3 regions of the Streptomyces deserti genome follow, and region 2 is predicted to be linked to each of the others. Evidence: riboswitches for the same ligand, from Rfam matches in the RefSeq annotation. Region 2 holds a riboswitch; each other region holds the start of a gene.
The links. Region 2 has a riboswitch for cyclic di-AMP ahead of ACYVMZ_RS08595 (C40 family peptidase). Riboswitches for the same ligand answer to the same signal wherever they lie in the genome.
Positions count from the first base shown of each region.

Region 1: another riboswitch for cyclic di-AMP. It lies ahead of ACYVMZ_RS22905 (transglycosylase family protein); the one in region 2 lies ahead of ACYVMZ_RS08595 (C40 family peptidase).
Region 3: another riboswitch for cyclic di-AMP. It lies ahead of ACYVMZ_RS30435 (M23 family metallopeptidase); the one in region 2 lies ahead of ACYVMZ_RS08595 (C40 family peptidase).

Region 1 covers NZ_BAAGRZ010000014.1:92,275-95,537, forward strand. The annotation lists gene eno (phosphopyruvate hydratase) at 1-547, opposite strand, end outside; gene ACYVMZ_RS22905 (transglycosylase family protein) at 860-1,552, opposite strand; cyclic di-AMP (ydaO/yuaA leader) riboswitch at 1,557-1,725, opposite strand; gene ACYVMZ_RS22910 (transglycosylase family protein) at 1,896-2,936, opposite strand; gene ACYVMZ_RS22915 (cytochrome P450 family protein) at 3,064-3,263, opposite strand, start outside.
Region 2 covers NZ_BAAGRZ010000003.1:73,483-76,745, reverse strand. The annotation lists gene ACYVMZ_RS08605 (ATP-dependent Clp protease proteolytic subunit) at 9-644, shown strand; gene ACYVMZ_RS08600 (hypothetical protein) at 649-957, shown strand; cyclic di-AMP (ydaO/yuaA leader) riboswitch at 1,310-1,500, shown strand; gene ACYVMZ_RS08595 (C40 family peptidase) at 1,504-1,977, shown strand; gene ACYVMZ_RS08590 (DUF6328 family protein) at 2,057-2,653, shown strand; gene ACYVMZ_RS08585 (LysE family translocator) at 2,586-3,212, opposite strand.
Region 3 covers NZ_BAAGRZ010000025.1:108,542-111,804, forward strand. The annotation lists gene ACYVMZ_RS30425 (HPr family phosphocarrier protein) at 3-284, shown strand; gene ACYVMZ_RS30430 (GntR family transcriptional regulator) at 445-1,140, opposite strand; gene ACYVMZ_RS30435 (M23 family metallopeptidase) at 1,330-2,094, opposite strand; cyclic di-AMP (ydaO/yuaA leader) riboswitch at 2,109-2,274, opposite strand; gene ACYVMZ_RS30440 (M16 family metallopeptidase) at 2,466-3,263, opposite strand, start outside.

The DNA.
Region 1 (3,263 bases), on a different contig from region 2:
CGCCCCAGCGCAGGGCCTCGGAGAAGGACTCCGCGCCGATCGGGGCGATCATGAACTCCTGGATGTCCACGTTGGAGTCGGCGTGCGAGCCGCCGTTCAGGATGTTCATCATCGGCACCGGCAGCAGGTGCGCGTTGGGACCGCCCAGGTAGCGGAAGAGCGGGAGGTCGCTGGCCTCGGAGGCGGCGTGGGCGACGGCGAGCGAGACACCGAGGATGGCGTTGGCGCCGAGGGAGCCCTTGTTGTCGGTGGCGTCCAGGTCGAACATCGCCTGGTCGATCAGGCGCTGCTCGGTGGCGTCGTAACCGACCAGCTCCGGGCCGATCTGCTCGATGACGGCGAGGACGGCCTTCTCGACACCCTTGCCCATGTAGCGGTTCGAGTCGCCGTCGCGGAGCTCGATGGCCTCGAAGGCGCCCGTGGAGGCGCCGGACGGGACGGCGGCACGACCGGTGCTGCCGTCGTCGAGGCCGACCTCGACCTCGACCGTGGGATTGCCTCGGGAGTCCAGGATTTCCCGGGCTACGACGACGTCGATGGACGGCACGAGCATCTCCTTCGTGGGATGTGACGCGGGTTGGCAGGACCGCGATGGCTCTGTGAGGTGAACCGTGTGGTTCTGCGAGATGAGCCTAACCGGCCCGGGGCGATCGGCCAGCCGGTCGCCCACCCCATGGACAGAACCGAGAGTAAATTGTTTCCGAACGGAACAAAGACGGGGTCGCACGCTCTCCCCACGACCGCGTGAAAAACCCGCACGACCGCGTGAAAAACCCCGCCCCGGCGCGTACGGGGGAACGCGCACCGGGGCGGGGAGTCAGGGGGAGCAGCGCCCTCTTGCTTCAGGCCTGCTTCGGGCTTACTTCAGGTGCAGCTGCTGGCCCGGGTAGATGAGGTTGGCGTCCTCGACGATGCCCTTGTTCAGCTCGAACAGCTTCTCCCAGCCGCCCTTGACGTCGTGCTCCTGGGCGATCGAGCTGAGGGTGTCGCCCTCGACGACCTTGTACTCGCCGTCACCCTTCTTGACCTTCTTGCCGGTCGGGGTGGTGACGGTCTTCTGGCTCTTCTGGGTCTGGGCCGGGCGCTCGGCGGAGCGGGAGGCCGGCTGCTGCTCGGTCTCCCGGGTGGCCGTGCTGTTCGAGGAGCCCGAGCCGCTGTCGGCGGAGCCGCCGGTGTAGGCGGCGCTGGACAGGTTCTTGCCGCAGACCGGCCAGGCACCCTTGCCCTGGCCCGCGAGGACCTTCTCGGCGATCTCGATCTGCTGCGCCTTGGTGGCCTGGTCGGCGGTGGAGGCGTACTTCGTGCCGCCGTACGCGGCCCAGGTGGAGGCGGAGAACTGCAGACCGCCGTAGTAGCCGTTGCCGGTGTTGATGGACCAGTTGCCGCCGGACTCGCACTGGGCGACGGCCTCCCACTCGGAGGCGGTGGCGGCGGAGGCGTTGCCGGCCGCCATCAGCGGGGCGGCGACGGCGGCGCCGGTGACACCGGCGAGCGCGAGGGCGCGGGTGGCCTTGGACGGACGACGGTGCTTGCCCTTGCCGGAAAACAGCATGAATGGATCCCCTCACCGACGCCTGCGAGGTGAGCTGTCGGGTTCGGGCCGGTTGAGTTGCCCGGCCGCGTCCCTTGCGGGACACGGCTTCACCCCTAGCCGGAACCAGCCTCAACTGCTGGGCCCGGCACTTACCTTGGGTCCCCCGCTCCTGCCTACGGCGCTTGACGCGACGACTTTTCCCGGGCGGCCGCTGGCAGGATTCGGCGTTGCGGCAGCCGGGGCCCGCGATGGCGAGCGGTCACGACCGTAGACACGCGATCCGCGGAATTTCAAAGACGATCAGGGCTTCTGAGATCTATCTCTCATCGCTCTTACATGGGACATTCACCGCGAACCGCCGCTACTTTTCGCCCGGTTCGACCCCGACTTGAAGCGTCTGACCGGGGCGGATGAGGTCCGGGTCGGCGCCGATGACCTTCTCGTTCTCCACGTAGAGCGCGCGCCATCCCCCGCTGAGGTCAAGGGAGTCGGAGATGGACCACAGGCTGTCCCCGGGACGCACGGTGTACGAGCCGTCCATCGCGTCGCGCGCGGCCGCGTCACCGCGCGAGGCGTGCCGGCCCGCCGGTTCGGCCGTACGCCCGTCGCCCGCGGCCTCGTCCGCGCTGGGGCCGCGGTGCCGGCCGGTGCCGGATGCCCCGGGGTCGGTCGCGCCGGTGTCGGTCGCGCCGGTGTCGGTCAGCGCCGAAGAGCCGCCGTTATGACCCGAGTTGTCCGGGTATTCGCTCTCCGGGTCAGCCGTGGGCGTGGACGCGGAGGACGTGCCGGACTTGGCCGATTCGTCCCCGGTGTTCGACGCCCCGTCGGACGACGGGGAAGGGGAGGTCGACTCGGGCGACGAAGCGGAGGAGTCGGAAGAGCCGGAGGAGCTGGAGGAGCTGGAGGAATCCAGGGAGTCGAGCAGGCCGGGCGAATCCGGCGATGCCGATGAACCCGACGAGTTGGACGAGTCGGACGACCCGGACGTATCGCTCGCCACCCCGGTGTCGATGTCGGCCGAGGACGAGTCCTTGTCCAGACCGGCGAGCAGTCCGCAGGTGCGCCAGACGCCGACCCCCTGGTCGGCGAGGATTCTCTCGGCGACGGCTATCTGCTGGGAACGGCTGGCCAGGTCGGGGCTCGCGGCGTAGTCGAGGCCGCCGTACTTGTCCCAGTCCTCCTGGGACAGCTGCAGGCCGCCGTAGTAGCCGTTGCCGCTGTTCTGGCTCCAGGCGCCGCCGGTCTCACAGTCCGCGACCCGGTCCCAGGTCGTACCGTCGGCCGCGCTCGCGCCGGTGGCCCCGAGCAACGGGATCGCGATGGCGGAGCCGGTCACTCCGGCCGCTACGAGGAGAGCCGGAGCCTGGCGGGGGCGACGGTGACGACCGTTCCCGGAGAGCATACGGAGACCTTTCGCGAGACAGCGGTGACCGGCGCGGCGGGTGGTGCCGGGGGCGCCGCGCCGATGGGTGAACGTATCGGCAGACGATCACTTGTCACAAGTTCATGCCGCGCAGATCACGTGAAGATCACAGAGTTGAAGGCGTGTCACTTTTGCCCTGATGGAGGGGTGTGAAGGTGACCGGCAAGGTGCGCAGTCCGCGCATGATGAGGCCGCCGCGCCAGCGCAGCTCGGCCGGGTCCGCCGCGAGCCGGAGGTCCGGGAGGCGGGTGAGGAGCGTGGCGAGCGCGGTCTGGCCCTCCAGGCGGGCGAGCGGGGCGCCCAGGC
Region 2 (3,263 bases):
GGTTCGCCATGACCCGACCGTCCGCCCGCCACGTCCTGCCCGAGTTCACGGAGCGCACGGGCTTCGGGCAACGGACGATGGATCCGTACTCGAAGTTGATGGAGGAGCGGATCGTCATCCTCGGGACGCAGATCGACGAGACGTCGGCGAACGACGTGATGGCCCAGTTCATGTACCTCGAACACCAGGCCCCCGACCGGGACATCTCGCTCTACATCAACTCCCCCGGCGGCTCCTTCCACGCCATGGCGGCGATCTACGACACGATGCGGTACGTCACCTGCGACGTGGAGACGATCTGCCTGGGCCAGGCCGGCGCGAGCGCCTCGGTGCTGCTGGCGGCGGGCACGCCGGGCAAGCGATTCGTGCTGCCGGGCGCGCGTCTGGTGATCCATCAGCCCGAGGTGCCCGATCCGGTGCGCGGGCAGGCGAGCGATCTGGCGATCCAGGCCGACGAGCTGACGCGCATTCGGGCCCGCCTGGAGGAGATGCTCACGCGGCACACGGGCCGCTCGCGCGAGCAGGTCGGCGCGGACATCGAGCGGGACAAGGTCCTCGACGCCGAGGAAGCGGTGGAGTACGGCCTGGCCGACCGGATCGTCCCGAGCCGCAAAGCCACGCTCGCCCCGCCCACCGGGAGGTGAGCAGATGCTCCCACCCGAACTTCCGCCGCTGCCCGCGCTGACGCGCGCCGAGGCGGAGTTGATCGACCGTTACCTCGACGTCGTGGACCTGCTCGGCCGTATCAACCCGGCCCTGCCCGGCGACACCTACCGCGGACTGCGCGCCGCCCAGGCCCTGGTCGGCAAGGCGGTCGCCCTGCGGGACGCGCTGGCCGTGATGCACCAGCGGGGCGAGAGCGAACTGCACGCGGCCACGCTGGCCCGGGCGCTGCGGGTCCTGGACGGCGAACGGCGCACCGCCCGCGTCACCCTTCCTCCGGCCAACGGGATCTGACGCTCCCCCACCGGTCCGGACGCCCGCCCCATCGGCGAGGCGTCCGGGCCCGACTCCAAACGGACCGAACGACGTACCCCCTTTCGGAGTAGCCAGACCTACTGTTTTCGATCCGTCAGGCTTGCGCAACGCGCGTAGCTCACGGACGGAATGGGACATTCCGCCGCTGGTCCGAGCCCCCTCGGGCCCGTAGACAGCGACTCGAACACAACGCTGTCCACCCGAACGGGTGAGTGGTGAGTAACAACACAAATCCCCGGTTCCGTTGGGATTTTCGGACATCCATGAGTCAAGATCCGTGTCTGACGACAAGCCCCCGCCGCCGCGGCGGGGCGGTCCGGGCGGACGCCGAGTCCTGCCGCCGCCCGGATGACCGGTCGACAGGAGTGGATCGGCAGGAGTGGAGGACCCAAGCACGACGGGTCGCCGGAGCGTGAGTTCCGAGCAGCCCTTGGGGTGAAGCCGCAAGCTCGCTTGCGGCCGGGCTACTTCGCCAGCCCGAATCCGACAGGTCATCCTTCACAGGCGGCTGACGAAGGGTTGCGCATGACTGCGCTCAATCGTGTCCCGTCGCTGATGGCCCGAGCCGGTACGGCTTCGGCCCTGACCATCGCCGCCGTGGGCGGCTCGATCGTGGCTCCCGGATTCACCTCCGAGGCCCAGGCCGCCTCACCGGCGACCAAGGCGCTCCAGATCGCTGCCTCGAAGAAGGGCTCGCCCTACAAGTGGGGCGCCGCCGGACCGCACAGGTTCGACTGCTCGGGGCTCACGCTGTACTCGTTCAAGAAGGCGGGCAAGAAGCTGCCGCGTACGGCGGCCCAGCAGTACAACAAGACGCGCCACATCTCCGCCAAGAACCGCAAGGCGGGAGACCTGGTGTTCTTCCACTCGGGTCGCAACGTCTACCACGTCGGCATCTACGCGGGTAAGGGCAGGATCTGGCACTCCCCGAAGACCGGGGACGTGGTGCGGCTGCAGAAGATCTGGACCAAGAGCGTCTGGTACGGCCGGGTCAAGTGATCCGCGCGGGCGGCGGCGTCTCGGGGTGCCGCCGCCCCGCCGGGGCGTGATTCGGGCTCAGGTGGCTACTCGTGCCCCCATGGCCGAGCACCGTCCCTGCACCGCACGCAACGAGACGCCGCTGGAACGCGCCGACCGCAACTTCGTGGAACTGCTCCAGGAGCTGCGCGTCACCCAGACGGGCGTACAGATCCTGTTCGCCTTCCTGCTGTCACTCGCCTTCACGTCACGCTTCGAGTCCCTCGACACGGTCCAGCGCGTCACGTACGTCACGGCCCTCCTGCTGGCCGTCCTCGCCGCCGCGCTGTTCACCGCGCCGGCCGCGCTGCACCGCTCCCTGTTCCAGAAGGGCGCGAAGCCGCGCATCGTGCAGGTCTCCTCACGGCTCGCCACCATCGGCCTGGTGGTGCTGGTCTTCGCGTTCAGCGGATCGGTCACGCTGGTCGTGGACGTGACGACCGGCCGGGCCGGTGGACTCGCCGCGGGCGCGGCGACCTTCCTCGTCTGTGCCGGCCTGTGGGGGCTGCTTCCCCGGCTCGTGCGCCGCGCGGGCCTGGCCGACGCGGCCCACGACACTTCCCAGGGCCCGGATCCGGTCCAGGACGCCGTCAGGGCGCCGCACCCAGCGGTTCGAGGAGGAGAACGGCGCCCAGAGCCGTCAGTGCGGTACCGGTGACGCCCTCGACGACCCGAGCGGCGCGCGGTCCGCGCAGCCACCGGCCGAGGCGGTCCACCAGCAGGGCCACGGCCGGGAACCACACCAGGGCGAGCACGACCACGATCAGCGCGAGCAGCAGCGTCCGGGGCAGCGCGGGACTGCCCGCGGGCACGAACTGCGGCAGCAGGCTGAGGAACGTGATGGGCGCCTTGGGGTTGAGCGCGTTCGTCACGAAGCCCTGCCGCAGCGGGCGCAGGGCGGACCTGCCGTCGTCCTCGACGGCCGCGCTCCGCGGCTGCCGCAGCGCCCACAGGGTCCGTACGCCCAGGTACAGCACATAGGCACCGCCCAGCAGTTGCAGCGCGCGGAACAGTGCCGGGACGGCGGCCAGCACCGCGGCGACCCCCGCCACCGCGAGCGCCGTGTGCAGGAGCAGCCCGGCCGCGATGCCGAGCGCGCACGCGACACCGGCCCGGCGCGACACCAGCGCGTTGCGCACGACGACGGTGAAATCGGCGCCCGGCATGGCGACCATGCCCGCGGCGACCCCGGTGAAGGCGATGAGCTGTGCGTCCATGCGACCAGCCTGCCGGGCCCGGGCCTTCAGCAGGTATGTCGAATAAGCTCC
Region 3 (3,263 bases), on a different contig from region 2:
ACATGGCTGAGCGCCGCGTCAACGTCGGCTGGGCCGAGGGCCTCCACGCCCGCCCCGCCTCCATCTTCGTCCGAGCCGCCACGGCCGCAGGCGTCCCGGTGACGATCGCCAAGGCCGGCGGCACCCCCGTCAACGCGGCCTCCATGCTGGCCGTCCTCGGCCTGGGCGCCCAGGGCGGTGAGGAGATCGTCCTCGCCTCCGACGCCGAGGGCGCGGACGCCGCCCTGGACCGGCTGGCGAAGCTGGTCTCCGAGGGCCTCGAGGAGCTTCCCGAGACCGTCTGAGCCACATCGCGGCACCAGGCGGAGCCGCGTCGCCCATTCCGGGTGGCGCGGCTCCGCCGTTTTTTCACCCGAGCCGGCCCCCGGAATTCCCGGGAAACCAAAAAAGGGCAGCAGAAATAGACCCCGCCGAATAGCCCCTTCTTTGTATACGGCGCCCGTGTTAATGCCGCAGGCCCGACATGTTTACGGGATGTTGCGAAGTCCTCACACGGTCCGGGCGGTCACCGCCGCCGGAAAAGCGCAGCCGGTGCACGGCCGTCGCGCGCTCGGTGTGCAGCGCCGTGAGCGCCCGGGCACGCTCGCCGTCGCCACGTGCCACCGCGTCCACGATCGCGCCGTGCTCCGCCCAGGACTCCACGGGGTTGGCCGGCGCCTCCACGGCGTACATCCAGGCGATCTTGTGACGCAGCTGGGTCAGCATCGAGGTCAGCGCGGGGCTGCCGCAGGCCTGGGCGAGCGTCTCGTGGAACCAGCCGCCCAGGGAGCGCAGGTCCTCGCTGTTGCCCCGGCGGGCACGCTCCTGACCGAGCCTCACCAGGCCGCGCAGCACCTTCAGATGGGCCTCGGTACGGCGCTGGGCGGCGCGTGAGGCACCGAGGGGCTCCAGGAGCATGCGCATCTCCAGCAGGTCGGCGGCCTCCTGCTCGGAGGGTTCCGCCACGCACGCGCCCGCGTGCCGCCGGGTCACCACGAAGCCCTCGGCCTCCAGGGTGCGCAGCGCCTCGCGCACGGGGACGCGGGAGACGCCGTAGCGGCGCGCGAGGACCTCCTCGGTGAGCCGGCTGCCGCGCTCGTAGACACCCGCGACGATGTCGTCCCGGATCGCCGTACATACCGAGTGCGCCGGAATACGCATGACCGACCTCCGCCTTAATCCCCGTGAAACGTCGACGTTGGACGCGTGTTCCGTGACTCTATTGCAATGAGCTGGAATTTCCGACGGCGGGCCGGAATCCATGCATATTTTTTGGACAGTCGGCCGCCCGAAACGGCGAATGCCCCGGCTCGGGGAGCCGGGGCATCGTCATGGCCGAGCCGTCCGTCGTCAGAGGTTCACGCCGTGCGAGCGGAGGTAGGCGACGGGGTCCATGTCGGAGCCGTACTCGGGGCTCGTACGGGCCTCGAAGTGCAGGTGCGCCCCGGTGACGTTGCCGGTCGCGCCGGACAGGCCGATCTGCTGGCCCGGGGTGACCTGCTGGCCCACCGAGACACCGATGGACGACAGGTGCCCGTACTGGGTATAGGTGCCGTCGTTCATCTTGATCACGACCTGGTTGCCGTACGCCCCGCCCCAGCCGGCCTCGACGACGGTGCCCATGCCGACCGCCTGGACGGGGGTGCCGCTGGCCGCGTGGAAGTCGACGCCGGTGTGGCTGCCGGAGGACCACACGGCGCTGCCGGTCTTGTAGCCGGTGGAGACGTAGGAGCCGGCGATGGGCGGCACGAAGGTGTTCAGGCGCTTGCGCTCGGCCTCGCGGGCGGCGCGCTCCCGGTCCTCGCGGGCCTTCTCGGCCGCCTCGGCCGCCTTCTTGCGCGCGGCCTCCTCGGCCTTCTGCCGGGCGGCGGCCTCCTCGGCGGCCTGCTGCTGGGCGGCGGCCTGGGCGTCGATCTGGTCGGCTATGGAGTCGCCGATGGTGATGACCGGAGTGAGGCCGGTCTGCTCGGCGGCGGGTTCGGCGGCGAACGCCGGGGCGGCGACGGTGCCGATGACGCCGGTGGTGGCGAGGGCGGCGACGCCCGCCGCGCGGGCGGTGCTGCGCTGCATGCGGCTGGGACGACGGTGCTTCCCGGTGGCGCGGGTGAACGCCATGAAGTGTGCTGGTCCTTTCCTTCCTTCTCGCCTACCGGGTTAGCTGACGGGTTCGGAGCAGGAAGGTCTCCTACGGACCCCCTCGCGGCTCGCGCGGGCGTCCGATTCACCCCAGGGACTGTGTGGTGGGTCCCCGGCTCCCCTGGCTCGCGCCGTACGGGGACTCGGCGATGACTGTCCGCTGCCGCGGGTGCGGCGCACTGCCTGACGGACAGCCCGGATGAAGCTAAACGGGCCGACTTTCAATCCCCAAACGAATCGTGGGGTTTGTAGCGCATCCCACAGGGCAGACAGGCAACCTCCGCCTCAAATCGGGCATACGGGGGCCCTGGCGACTCTTGCGTCACCAGGGCCCCTACGCGCGCGTGCCCCTACTCGGCGGACACCACGGTCACTTCACCGATGCCGAGGGCCTCCACGGGCTCCTTGATCTGGGCCGCGTCGCCGACGAGGACGGTCACCAGACGGTCCACCGGGAAGGCGCTGACGACCGCCGCCGTGGCCTCCACGGTGCCGGTCGCGGCGAGCTGCCGGTACAGCGCGGCCTGGTAGTCGTCGGGCAGGTGCTGCTCGACCTGGTCGGCCAGCGTGCTCGCGACGGCCGCTGCCGTCTCGTACTTCAGCGGCGCCACACCCACCAGGTTCTGCACGGCGACATCGCGCTCGGCGTCCGTGAGCCCCTCCGCGGCGAGGGTGCGCAGCACGGTCCACAGGTCCTGCAGGGCGGGACCGGTGTTCGGGGTGTCGACGGAACCGCTGATGGCGAGCATCGCGGCACCCGTGCCCTCAGGCGTGGACCTGAGGACCTGCGCGAACGACCGTACGCCGTAGGTGTAGCCCTTCTCCTCGCGCAGGACGCGGTCCAGACGGGAGGTGAGGGTGCCGCCCAGGCAGTACGTGCCGAGGACCTGGGCGGGCCACACGCGGTCGTGCCGGTCCGGGCCGACACGGCCGATCAGCAGCTGCGTCTGCACGGCGCCGGGCCGGTCCACGATCACGACCCGGCCGGTGTCGTCCGCGGTCACCGGCGGCACGGGCCGCGGCTCGCCCGGGGAGCCGGTCCAGGAGCCGAGGGTGTCGCCGAGCAGCGCGTCGAGGTCGATGCCGGTGAGGTCGCCCACGACCACGGCGGTGGCCGTGGCGGGACGGACGTGCTTCTCGTAGAAGGC